4 regions of the Pannonibacter sp. Q-1 genome follow, and region 4 is predicted to be linked to each of the others. Evidence: riboswitches for the same ligand, from Rfam matches in the RefSeq annotation. Region 4 holds a riboswitch; each other region holds the start of a gene.
What was found. Region 4 has a riboswitch for cobalamin ahead of ACVNHC_RS04080 (energy-coupling factor ABC transporter permease). Riboswitches for the same ligand answer to the same signal wherever they lie in the genome.

Region 1 (2,191 bases), on a different contig from region 4:
TGGCTGACCCTCTCCTGCGGGGAAAAGCAGCGGCTGCAGATCGCCCGTGCCCTGGCACAGCAGCCGGCGGTCCTCATCCTGGATGAACCCACCAATCACCTCGACATCGAGCACCAGATCGGCCTGCTGGATCTTGTCAGCTCGCAGAGGCTCAGCGTCATTGCCGCGCTGCATGACCTCAATCACGCGGCCATGTTCTGCGACCGGCTGATCGTGATGGACGCTGGCCGGATCGCTGCGCAGGGCTGTCCCGGCAGCATTCTCACCCCCGATCTTCTGGCCAGGGTCTTCAAGGTCGAGGCCACGGTGGAAACAGGACCGGAGGGCGAGTGCCATATCCGGTATGCCCGGCCATCCAGCCGCCGCCGCAAACACCCGCTTCAAGGAGCCGCAGCATGATGATGCGCAGCCTCGCCCGCACCCTTTTCCTCAGCTTTGTTTCTGCCCAGTCCCTGCTCGTGGCAAGCACCGCCGCAACCCGCGCCGGGACTGTCGACGTCCAGATGCTGAACCGGGGCGCCCATGGCTCCATGGTGTTCGAGCCCGATTTCGTGCAGATCGCGCCGGGCGATACGGTGACCTTCCGGGTTGGCCACAAGAGCCACAATGCCGCTTCCATTGCCACAATGGTGCCCGAGGGCTTTGCCGGTTTCACCGGCAAGATCAACGAGGAGATTTCCATCACCTTTGATCAACCGGGGCTCTATGGCATCAAATGCTCACCGCACTATACCATGGGCATGGTGATGGTGATTCGGGTTGGCGATGCCGCCCGGCCCGAGGGCTTCCCGGATCCAAGCGTTCCCCCCGCTTCCCTCAAGCGCTTTGAAGAGATTTTGGCCCGCTCCGGCCTCTGAGCCAGATAACTACATGTTGTGGGTATCCTGTGTCGGCTCACATAGGGATTGATAAAAATCGAATCTGCGCTATGTTGAGTCCTGTTCAGGGTTCTCCGGCGGAAACGCCGATGAGCTAAGACGGGAACAGGGTGAACCCGGCGGAAATCCGGCAATTCCCAGGCTGCCCCCGCAACTGTGAACGGTGAGCGTTCGTCCCATTCTGCCACTTGGCCGCAAGGCTTGGGAAGGCGGGGCGGCGTGATGACCCGTGAGCCAGGAGACCTGCCTTGAGCGTAACGTCCACCGGCGGGGTGCCGGAGGGGTGTGGTCAGTTCATGTCCGGCTCTGCCGGGCTGTCCGCTCCCTCTGGTCCGTGCCATCTGCTTCGGCAGCAGTGCTTCGGGGTGCAGGCATGATCAAGAGAGCCGTTTTCGAGTTTCCGCCCGGGTAGTCACCTGCGGCCCGTTTTCCTCCGCTCCACCGGATTGCTCCGGGTGCCGCAGCGCGGGAATTGTCCTTGAGTTTTTATCTGCCTCCGGCTGCGCAGAAGCGTGGCCGAACCCTTTGTCACGTCCGTCATATGAGGATCGACCGATGACCGTCACCGTCTACAGCAAGCCCGCCTGCGTCCAGTGCAATGCCACCACCCGCGCCCTGGAGCGCAAGGGCATCGACTACACGCTGGTGGACATTTCCGAAGACACGGCGGCCTATGACTACGTGACCGGCCTTGGCTACCGTCAGGTGCCGGTGGTTGTCGCCGGTGAAAACCACTGGGCCGGTTTCCGTCCGGACCTGATCGGCGGCCTCGGCTGAACCACTGAAGGGCGCATGCACCATGGGCAGGCTCGTCTATTTTTCCAGCACGTCGGAAAACACCCGCCGCTTCGTCGAGAAGCTCGGGACTGACGCCATCCGCCTGCCCGTGGACGCCAGCGCGCCCGTGCCCCTCGTGAGCGAGCCCTTCGTGCTGGTGACGCCGACCTATGGCGGCGGCACGGCGAAGGGCGCGGTGCCGAAACCGGTGATCCGCTTTCTCAACGAGGAGCAGAACCGCAAGCTCATCCGCGGCGTCATCGCAGCGGGCAACACCAATTTCGGCGAAGGCTATGCCATCGCCGGCAACATCATTTCCGCCAAGTGCAACGTGCCGTTCCTCTACAGGTTCGAGCTTCTGGGCACGGCGGAGGATGTCGAGAACGTCACCCTCGGACTGGAACGGTTTTGGACATGCTAGACACGGATTCCCCGCAGGACGCGGGCGCAAAGACCCACTCCGCAGCCGTTGCCCCGGCTTCCGGCGGCAGCAATGCCCGCCAGTCCACGGCGCTGGACTATCACGCGCTGAACGC
Region 2 (2,191 bases), on a different contig from region 4:
GCCGAAATCCTGCCGCGCGTCATGGAAGGCACCCGCGTCATCGTTGCCGCCCACGGCAACTCCCTGCGCGCGCTGATCATGGAACTGGAAAAGCTGACGCCGGAACAGATCCTCAAGCGCGAACTCGGCACCGGCGCACCGGTCGTCTACCGTCTGGATGAAGACGGCCAGGTGGTCAGCGTCGAGGATCTGGCAGACTGATCCTCAGAGCGGCGCCGGCCACTGGCCTGCCGCAGAGCACATCCGGAAAGGCGCCCCAGCAAGGGCGCCTTTTTTGTTGGCACCGCCGCACAGCTGCAGCTTGACGGTTCGCCTTCCGGAAAATACTACTTCTGCGACGGTTTCTGGCAGTGAGAGCTGCCGGGATTAAAAGGGAACACGGTACGGACGACCCAATCAGGGGCCAAATCCGTGGCTGCCCCCGCAACTGTAAGCAGATGCCGGTCATTCTTGCGGCGCTTCCTCGGAAGCGCCGGGTCACTGCGCCAGTCCTCAACTGGTGCGGGAAGGCAAATGACCAGCCTGAGATCTGTGAGCCAGGAGACCTGCCGTCATGTGAAATCCAGATGCTTGAGCGGGGATGCTCAAGGAGGATCAAAATGACGGTATTCCAGCCTCAGGCCTTCGGGCCTGCAAGACGTTTTGCTGCCCTTTCCTCCGGGGGGCATGCGCTTCCCTGCCTTCCCGGTCCTGCGCTGGCTCCAGCCGCTTCAGCGGACTGCTGTCTGGTCCGCGCGGAGCTTGAGCATTTCAAGGCGTGATGCACCCGCATTGCGGCGCCTTGACATGACATCTGCCCAAAGGAAGGAAACCTCCCGTGCTTCTGCGCAATTTTGCTGCCGCCGCAGGCCTTGCTGCCTGCGCATCTTTCGCCCTGCCTGGCGCCGCTCACGCCGGAAAGACCCAGTATCCGCTGACGCTGGAGAACTGCGGCAAGGAACTGACCTTCACCAAGGCACCGGAGCGGACCGTCTCCGTGGGTCAGAGCACCACCGAGATTCTCTATCTGCTGGGACAGGCGGACAAGATCACCGGGACAGCCCTTTGGATCGGCCCGGTTATTGAGGGCTATGAGGAGGTCAACGCCATGGTGCCGCGCCTTGCAGACAATGCGCCGAGCTTTGAAAGCGTGACGGGAGCCCGGCCGGAGCTGGTGACCACCCAGTTTCAGTGGCAGATCGGCCCGCAGGGCGTCGTTGCCACTGTGGAACAGTTCGAGGAACTGGGGATCACCGTCTACACCTCTCCGGCCGATTGCACCGGCAAGGACAATTCTGCCGGTGATGACGGGCTGCGCAAGGCCAGCTTCTCCATGGACCTGATCTACCAGGAGATCGATGACCTCGCCCGCATCTTCGATGTCGAGGACAGGGGCGCTGCCCTGATCGCAGAGCTGAAGGAGCGGGAGGAGGCCGCACGCCGGAAGATCGGAGCCGTCAATGGCGAAGTCTCGGCGGTCTTCTGGTTCTCGAGTGCCGATCTGGCGATCGACCCTTACGTGGCGGGCCAGAAGGGCGCACCCGGCTATATGACCGCGAGCCTCGGCCTGAAGAATGTAATCGAGAGCGACGAAGAGTGGCCGACCGCCGGCTGGGAGACGATTGCCCGGTCCAACCCCACGGTGATCGTCGCCGGCAAGATGGACCGCCGCCGGTTCCCCGCCGATGACGTGGAGCTGAAGCAGAAGTTCCTCAAGGAGGATCCGGTCACCAGCCTGATGCCTGCGGTCAAGGAAGGACGGATCATCGTCATGGATGCGCAGGCCATGAACCCGACGATCCGCACCATCGAAGGCATGGAAGTGCTGGCCGATGCGCTGGCTGGCTTCGGCCTCGCCAAGTGATGACGCTTCCTTTCCACGCCGGAAAATGGGGAGGCGGTGCGCTTGGCACCGTCTCTCTCATTGCAGCTCTTGCCGCCGGGGCTGCCATTGGCGAGACCTCCATCCCGGTTGATACCGTCTTCCAGACGGCCGCCAACCGGCTCTGGGCAGCCGGCTATGTCCTTGACCCGATCGACGAAGGGGTGATCTGGAACTACCGGGTCGCCCGTGCCGTGGCTGCTGCGGCCTGCGGGGCATCCCTGGCCTTGTGCGGGGCAATCCTCCAGTCGCTGCTGCGCAATGCCCTGGCCGACCCCTACATCCTTGGCATCTCGGCGGGAGCCTCCACCGGTGCGGTCAGTGTTGCCA
Region 3 (2,191 bases), on a different contig from region 4:
GTGCCGGCAACGTGCAGGTCTGTACCGCCGCCATGACCTATGGCTTCAAGATCGTCGAGGAGATGATCGAGGGCCTGAAGGACTGGATGGGCGAGGCCGGCTACGAGCGGATATCGGACTTCTCCGGCCGCGCGGTGCCCAATGTCACCGACTGGCGCTACCTCAACCTCAACTACATCGCCAAGGCGAAGATCGACGAGGACCTCTGCATCAAGTGCGGCCGCTGCCACATCGCCTGCGAGGACACCTCGCATCAGGCGATCACCAGCATGGTGGACGGGGTGCGCAAGTTCGAAGTGATCGACGAAGAATGCGTCGGCTGCAATCTCTGCGTCTCGGTCTGCCCGGTGGAAAATTGCATCACCATGGAACCAATGGCCACCGGAACCGTTGATCCACGGACGGGCCGTTCCGTCTCTGGGGACTATGCCAACTGGACGACACATCCGAACAACCCCAGCGCCCGCATCGCCGCCGAGTGATTAAGCCCCCGGAGAGCTTTGCTCAACGGAAACTGTTCAAGCACTGCGGCGCCTGAGCGTTCCAAGTCTTGATGCGTCAGCATCTTAAGACTTGGCGTAAAGGCACAGCCTTTTGGCGGCATCCCTGCCCCCGGGATACCGTCCACCCCAGCTCGATGAGAGGCGACTCCCCCGGCTGCCGGCATAGGCAGCCGGGGATTTTTTTATCCAGTCGCAGCTCTCATGTTGTAATGTTATCTTATTACATATATCACTGCCGCCGTATGAAGACCCATCCTGAATCTATGACGATGGAGCTTGACAGGAAGGACGGCGGCTTTGATCATCTGCGGCGATGGTTCCCGGCTGGCAAAGCCTTGGCCGGGTGAAAAGGGAACACGGTACGGTGTAGCCAACAGGCGCCAAGTCCGTGACTGCCCCCGCAACTGTAGGCGGCGAGCGACCCCGGGTGATCCACTGTTCCACCGAGGAACGGGAAGGACCGGGCAAGCGGCGACCCGCAAGTCAGGAGACCTGCCATCACAGCAGACCTCAAACCGCCGGGCGGGGTGTCCCGGAAGGAGCATAGCCATGACCATTCAGGGACCGGCCTTGGCCGGAACACCTGTGCCTGCGCCCGTGCAGGCGATTCCTGACAAGGAAGGGGCACCCCCCTCCCATCATCTCACCATCTGCGTCACCTGCCGTGACACGCAAACCGGCGAACGGCCCGGCCAGAGCCTTGGCACCGCTCTTGCCGCTGCGCTGCGGCAGGACACGCATTGGGCCGTTTCCGGCGTTGAATGCATGGCCGCCTGCAGCCAGCCCTGCGCTGTCGCACTGACGTCGCCGGGCAAGACCGGATGGCTGTTCGGCAACCTGACGCTGGACGACGTGCCGGATATCACCGCTTTCGCCCGCCAGTATCACGGCCTTGCCGATGGCTGGAGCAAGGCCTCCGAGCGTCCGGGCCGGATGGCGAAGACGGCGCTGGCCCGCATTCCCGCACCCGGCCGCACAACCGCCTTCGAGCCTGCCGCGTGAGCGCGCCGTTCTTCGAGGCTGACACTCTCGGCTGGGGGCCGCGCGGACGCCCTGCCCTCCTCTCCGGGATCAGCTTCACCGTCAATCAGGGTGAGATGCTGGCCATTTGCGGTGCCAATGGTGCGGGCAAGTCGTCGCTGCTGCGGCTGCTGTACCGCTTCCACAAACCGCAGACCGGCGATGTGCGGCTGGAAGGCACGAGCCTGTGGGCCATGTCGAGCCGTGACACGGCCCGCCGCATTGCCGTGGTGCTGCAGGAGCAGCCGACGGATTTTGCCCTCACCGTGCGCCAGATCGTCAGCCTCGGCCGCCTGCCGCATCAGCGCGGACTGGCTTCGGCCGGAGCGCGTGACGGCGAGGTGGTGGAGCATGCCCTGGCCCGGCTGCATCTGACGGCGCTGAGCGAACGGTCCTTCGGCACGCTGTCCGGCGGGGAGCGCCAGCGCGTGCTGGTGGCCCGTGCGCTGGCGCAGGAACCGCGCCTGCTCATCCTTGATGAGCCGACGAACCATCTCGACATCCGCCACCAGCTGGAGCTGATGGCGCTTTTACGCGGCCTGCCGCTGACGGTGATCACCACCCTGCATGACCTGACGCTGGCCGCCGAACATGCCGACCGGGTGCTGCTGCTCGCCAACGGCACCGTGCTCGCCATGGACACGCCGGAAGCGGCGCTGACCGAAGCC
Region 4 (2,191 bases):
AGGGAAACACCGCCAATGTCAGCGGCGGTGATGTCCAGCTTCTGCAGATCCAGAACCCCGGTCACCGGATCCCACTTGAAGTCGGTCGACAGATCAGCGCTGACGGTCTCGTAACCCAGATCTGTCAGCTGCTTTTCCGAGGAGGCATCCATTTCCGATACGGCCATGGTCAGGCCGGAAAGGGTCAGTTCGCCCGAGGTCGGCAGGTTGCCTTCGCGGCTGTTGATGGCGGCATAGGCCGATTCCAGGCGCGCCTTGGTGATGTCGCCTTCCGTAATCTCGATGCCTTCGGCCTCGATGCTCTTGTAATCGGCCACATCCTCGAAGGACTTGGAGCCGTCGGCCGGGGGCAGGACCACCTCGCTGGCAACGAAAGAGGCCACAGAAACGGCCGTGCCCGTCTTGTCTTCCAGATAGGCTTCCTCGAAGGCGAGGCCGTCCAGGGTCATGGTGCCGTCAGCCTGCACCACACCGTTGGTCAGCGTGATGATGCCGATGGAGCCCGAGCCGTCATCCGGCGTCTTGCCTTCGAGGGCGACGTCTTCAATGGTGACCTCGCTGCCATCCTCAGAGACGCCGCTGACCGACAGAACCTTCACTTCCCCGGCTTCAAGACGGGTCAGGAAGGCGTCGGCAATGTCATTGCCGGTCGCTTCGAAGGCCAGTGCGCCGTGGGCCAGCACCAGGGTCATGACAGAAGCGCTGACACCGCGCATCAGAAAGGATCGCATTTGAAGCTCCAGATTGAGAACTGAAATCTAAACCGCCGGAACCATGTCCCAACCTTGCCATCCGGGTCCGTGACTTGCGTCACACACAGGTCTTTGGCCGGAACATGACCGTCCGTAAGGCAGGTTAAACTACTCCGGCATAACGGCTTTGTGAAATGATCTGTCAAAGGGGGCGATTTCACGGCGCTTTGCCGCGGCAGGCTCATACTTTTTGCCGGTGTGTGGAGGCCTTGCGCGCCTGCACAAATGCTTTGGCATTGTTTCCGCGTGAGCTAGAGTGCCGCTGATGGGTTGCACAGACGAGGTCTGCTGCGGCAAAAATCAGGGAACGGGGTGAAGGGCTTGCACATGAGGCAAGGCCTGATTCCCCGGCTGCCCCCGCAACTGTAAACGGCGAGCGACGCCCCGATGCCACTGGCCCCAAAAGGCTGGGAAGGCAGGCGAAGCAGTGAACCGTGAGCCAGGATACCTGTCCATCACATGACCGGGCGCAAAGCCCCACCCAGTCCCATGCGCGGCGGGCGCAGAAAGGAACGAGCATGCATATCGAAGAAGGCGTCGTTGAAGGCGCGAAGATCATCCTGAGTTATGGCACGGCGGCAGCGGCTTTCGGGCTTGCGGCAAAACTCGCCGTTGACGACCTGCGGACCAATGGCGGCGCCATTCCGCTTCTCCTGCGCAGCATCATGACGACTGCGCTTGTGTTCTGCTTCTTCGAGGTGCTGCCGCATCACCCCGTGGGCGTGTCGGAGGTGCATCTGATTCTCGGCTCGACCCTGCTGCTGCTGTTCGGGGCAGGGGCGGCGGCCATCGGCCTTGCGGCCGGGTTGCTGATCCAGGGACTGTTCTTTGCGCCCTTCGATCTGCCGCAATACGGCATGAATGTCACCACGCTGCTGGTGCCGCTCTTTGGCATCAGCCTGCTGGCGAAGCGAATCATTGCGCCGTCAACGCCTTATGTGGACCTGAAATATTCGCAGGCGCTGGCGCTTTCCACCGCCTATCAGGGCGGCATCGTCGCCTGGGTGGCCTTCTGGGCCATCTATGGCCATGGCTTCTCAGCGGAGAACCTGGCGGATGTGGCCAGCTTCGGTGCGGCCTACATGACCGTGATCATTCTGGAGCCGCTGGTGGATCTTGGCGTGCTGGCCGGTGCAAAAGCCTTGAAGCAGCTGAGCCGCAGCCCGCTGTTCAACGCAAGGCTTCATGTGGCGGGCTGAACCTTTGGCATGAGAAAGAGGCCGGGGGACTCCCGGCCTCCATGCACATGATCTGATCAAAAAGGATCGATGCCGATGCGGCCCAGCTTGTCCTGGGTCCAGCCGTCGCCCTTGCAGCCCTTGTAGGCGCCGCCGGAGGCGTAATCGAGCAGCTCGTCCGGCAGTTCATCAGCTTCGATGCGGCGCGGCAGAACCAGCACGATCTCTCCGGCGGCCTCTTCCAGAACGCGGATCGCAAGG

Region 1: another riboswitch for cobalamin. It lies ahead of nrdH (glutaredoxin-like protein NrdH); the one in region 4 lies ahead of ACVNHC_RS04080 (energy-coupling factor ABC transporter permease).
Region 2: another riboswitch for cobalamin. It lies ahead of ACVNHC_RS15440 (ABC transporter substrate-binding protein); the one in region 4 lies ahead of ACVNHC_RS04080 (energy-coupling factor ABC transporter permease).
Region 3: another riboswitch for cobalamin. It lies ahead of ACVNHC_RS18495 (DUF1636 family protein); the one in region 4 lies ahead of ACVNHC_RS04080 (energy-coupling factor ABC transporter permease).

The regions. Positions count from the first base shown of each region.
Region 1 is NZ_JBSXNB010000005.1:108,357-110,547, reverse strand. It holds gene ACVNHC_RS15430 (ABC transporter ATP-binding protein) at 1-399, shown strand, start outside; gene ACVNHC_RS15425 (pseudoazurin) at 396-857, shown strand; cobalamin riboswitch at 929-1,143, shown strand; gene nrdH (glutaredoxin-like protein NrdH) at 1,434-1,655, shown strand; gene nrdI (class Ib ribonucleoside-diphosphate reductase assembly flavoprotein NrdI) at 1,678-2,076, shown strand; gene nrdE (class 1b ribonucleoside-diphosphate reductase subunit alpha) at 2,070-2,191, shown strand, end outside.
Region 2 is NZ_JBSXNB010000005.1:111,626-113,816, reverse strand. It holds gene ACVNHC_RS15445 (2,3-bisphosphoglycerate-dependent phosphoglycerate mutase) at 1-201, shown strand, start outside; cobalamin riboswitch at 322-567, shown strand; gene ACVNHC_RS15440 (ABC transporter substrate-binding protein) at 818-1,843, shown strand; gene ACVNHC_RS15435 (FecCD family ABC transporter permease) at 1,843-2,191, shown strand, end outside.
Region 3 is NZ_JBSXNB010000006.1:311,116-313,306, forward strand. It holds gene preA (NAD-dependent dihydropyrimidine dehydrogenase subunit PreA) at 1-482, shown strand, start outside; cobalamin riboswitch at 801-1,017, shown strand; gene ACVNHC_RS18495 (DUF1636 family protein) at 1,053-1,505, shown strand; gene ACVNHC_RS18500 (ABC transporter ATP-binding protein) at 1,502-2,191, shown strand, end outside.
Region 4 is NZ_JBSXNB010000002.1:23,015-25,205, forward strand. It holds gene ACVNHC_RS04075 (hypothetical protein) at 1-731, opposite strand, end outside; cobalamin riboswitch at 1,003-1,222, shown strand; gene ACVNHC_RS04080 (energy-coupling factor ABC transporter permease) at 1,271-1,951, shown strand; gene ACVNHC_RS04085 (NHLP leader peptide family natural product precursor) at 2,008-2,191, opposite strand, start outside.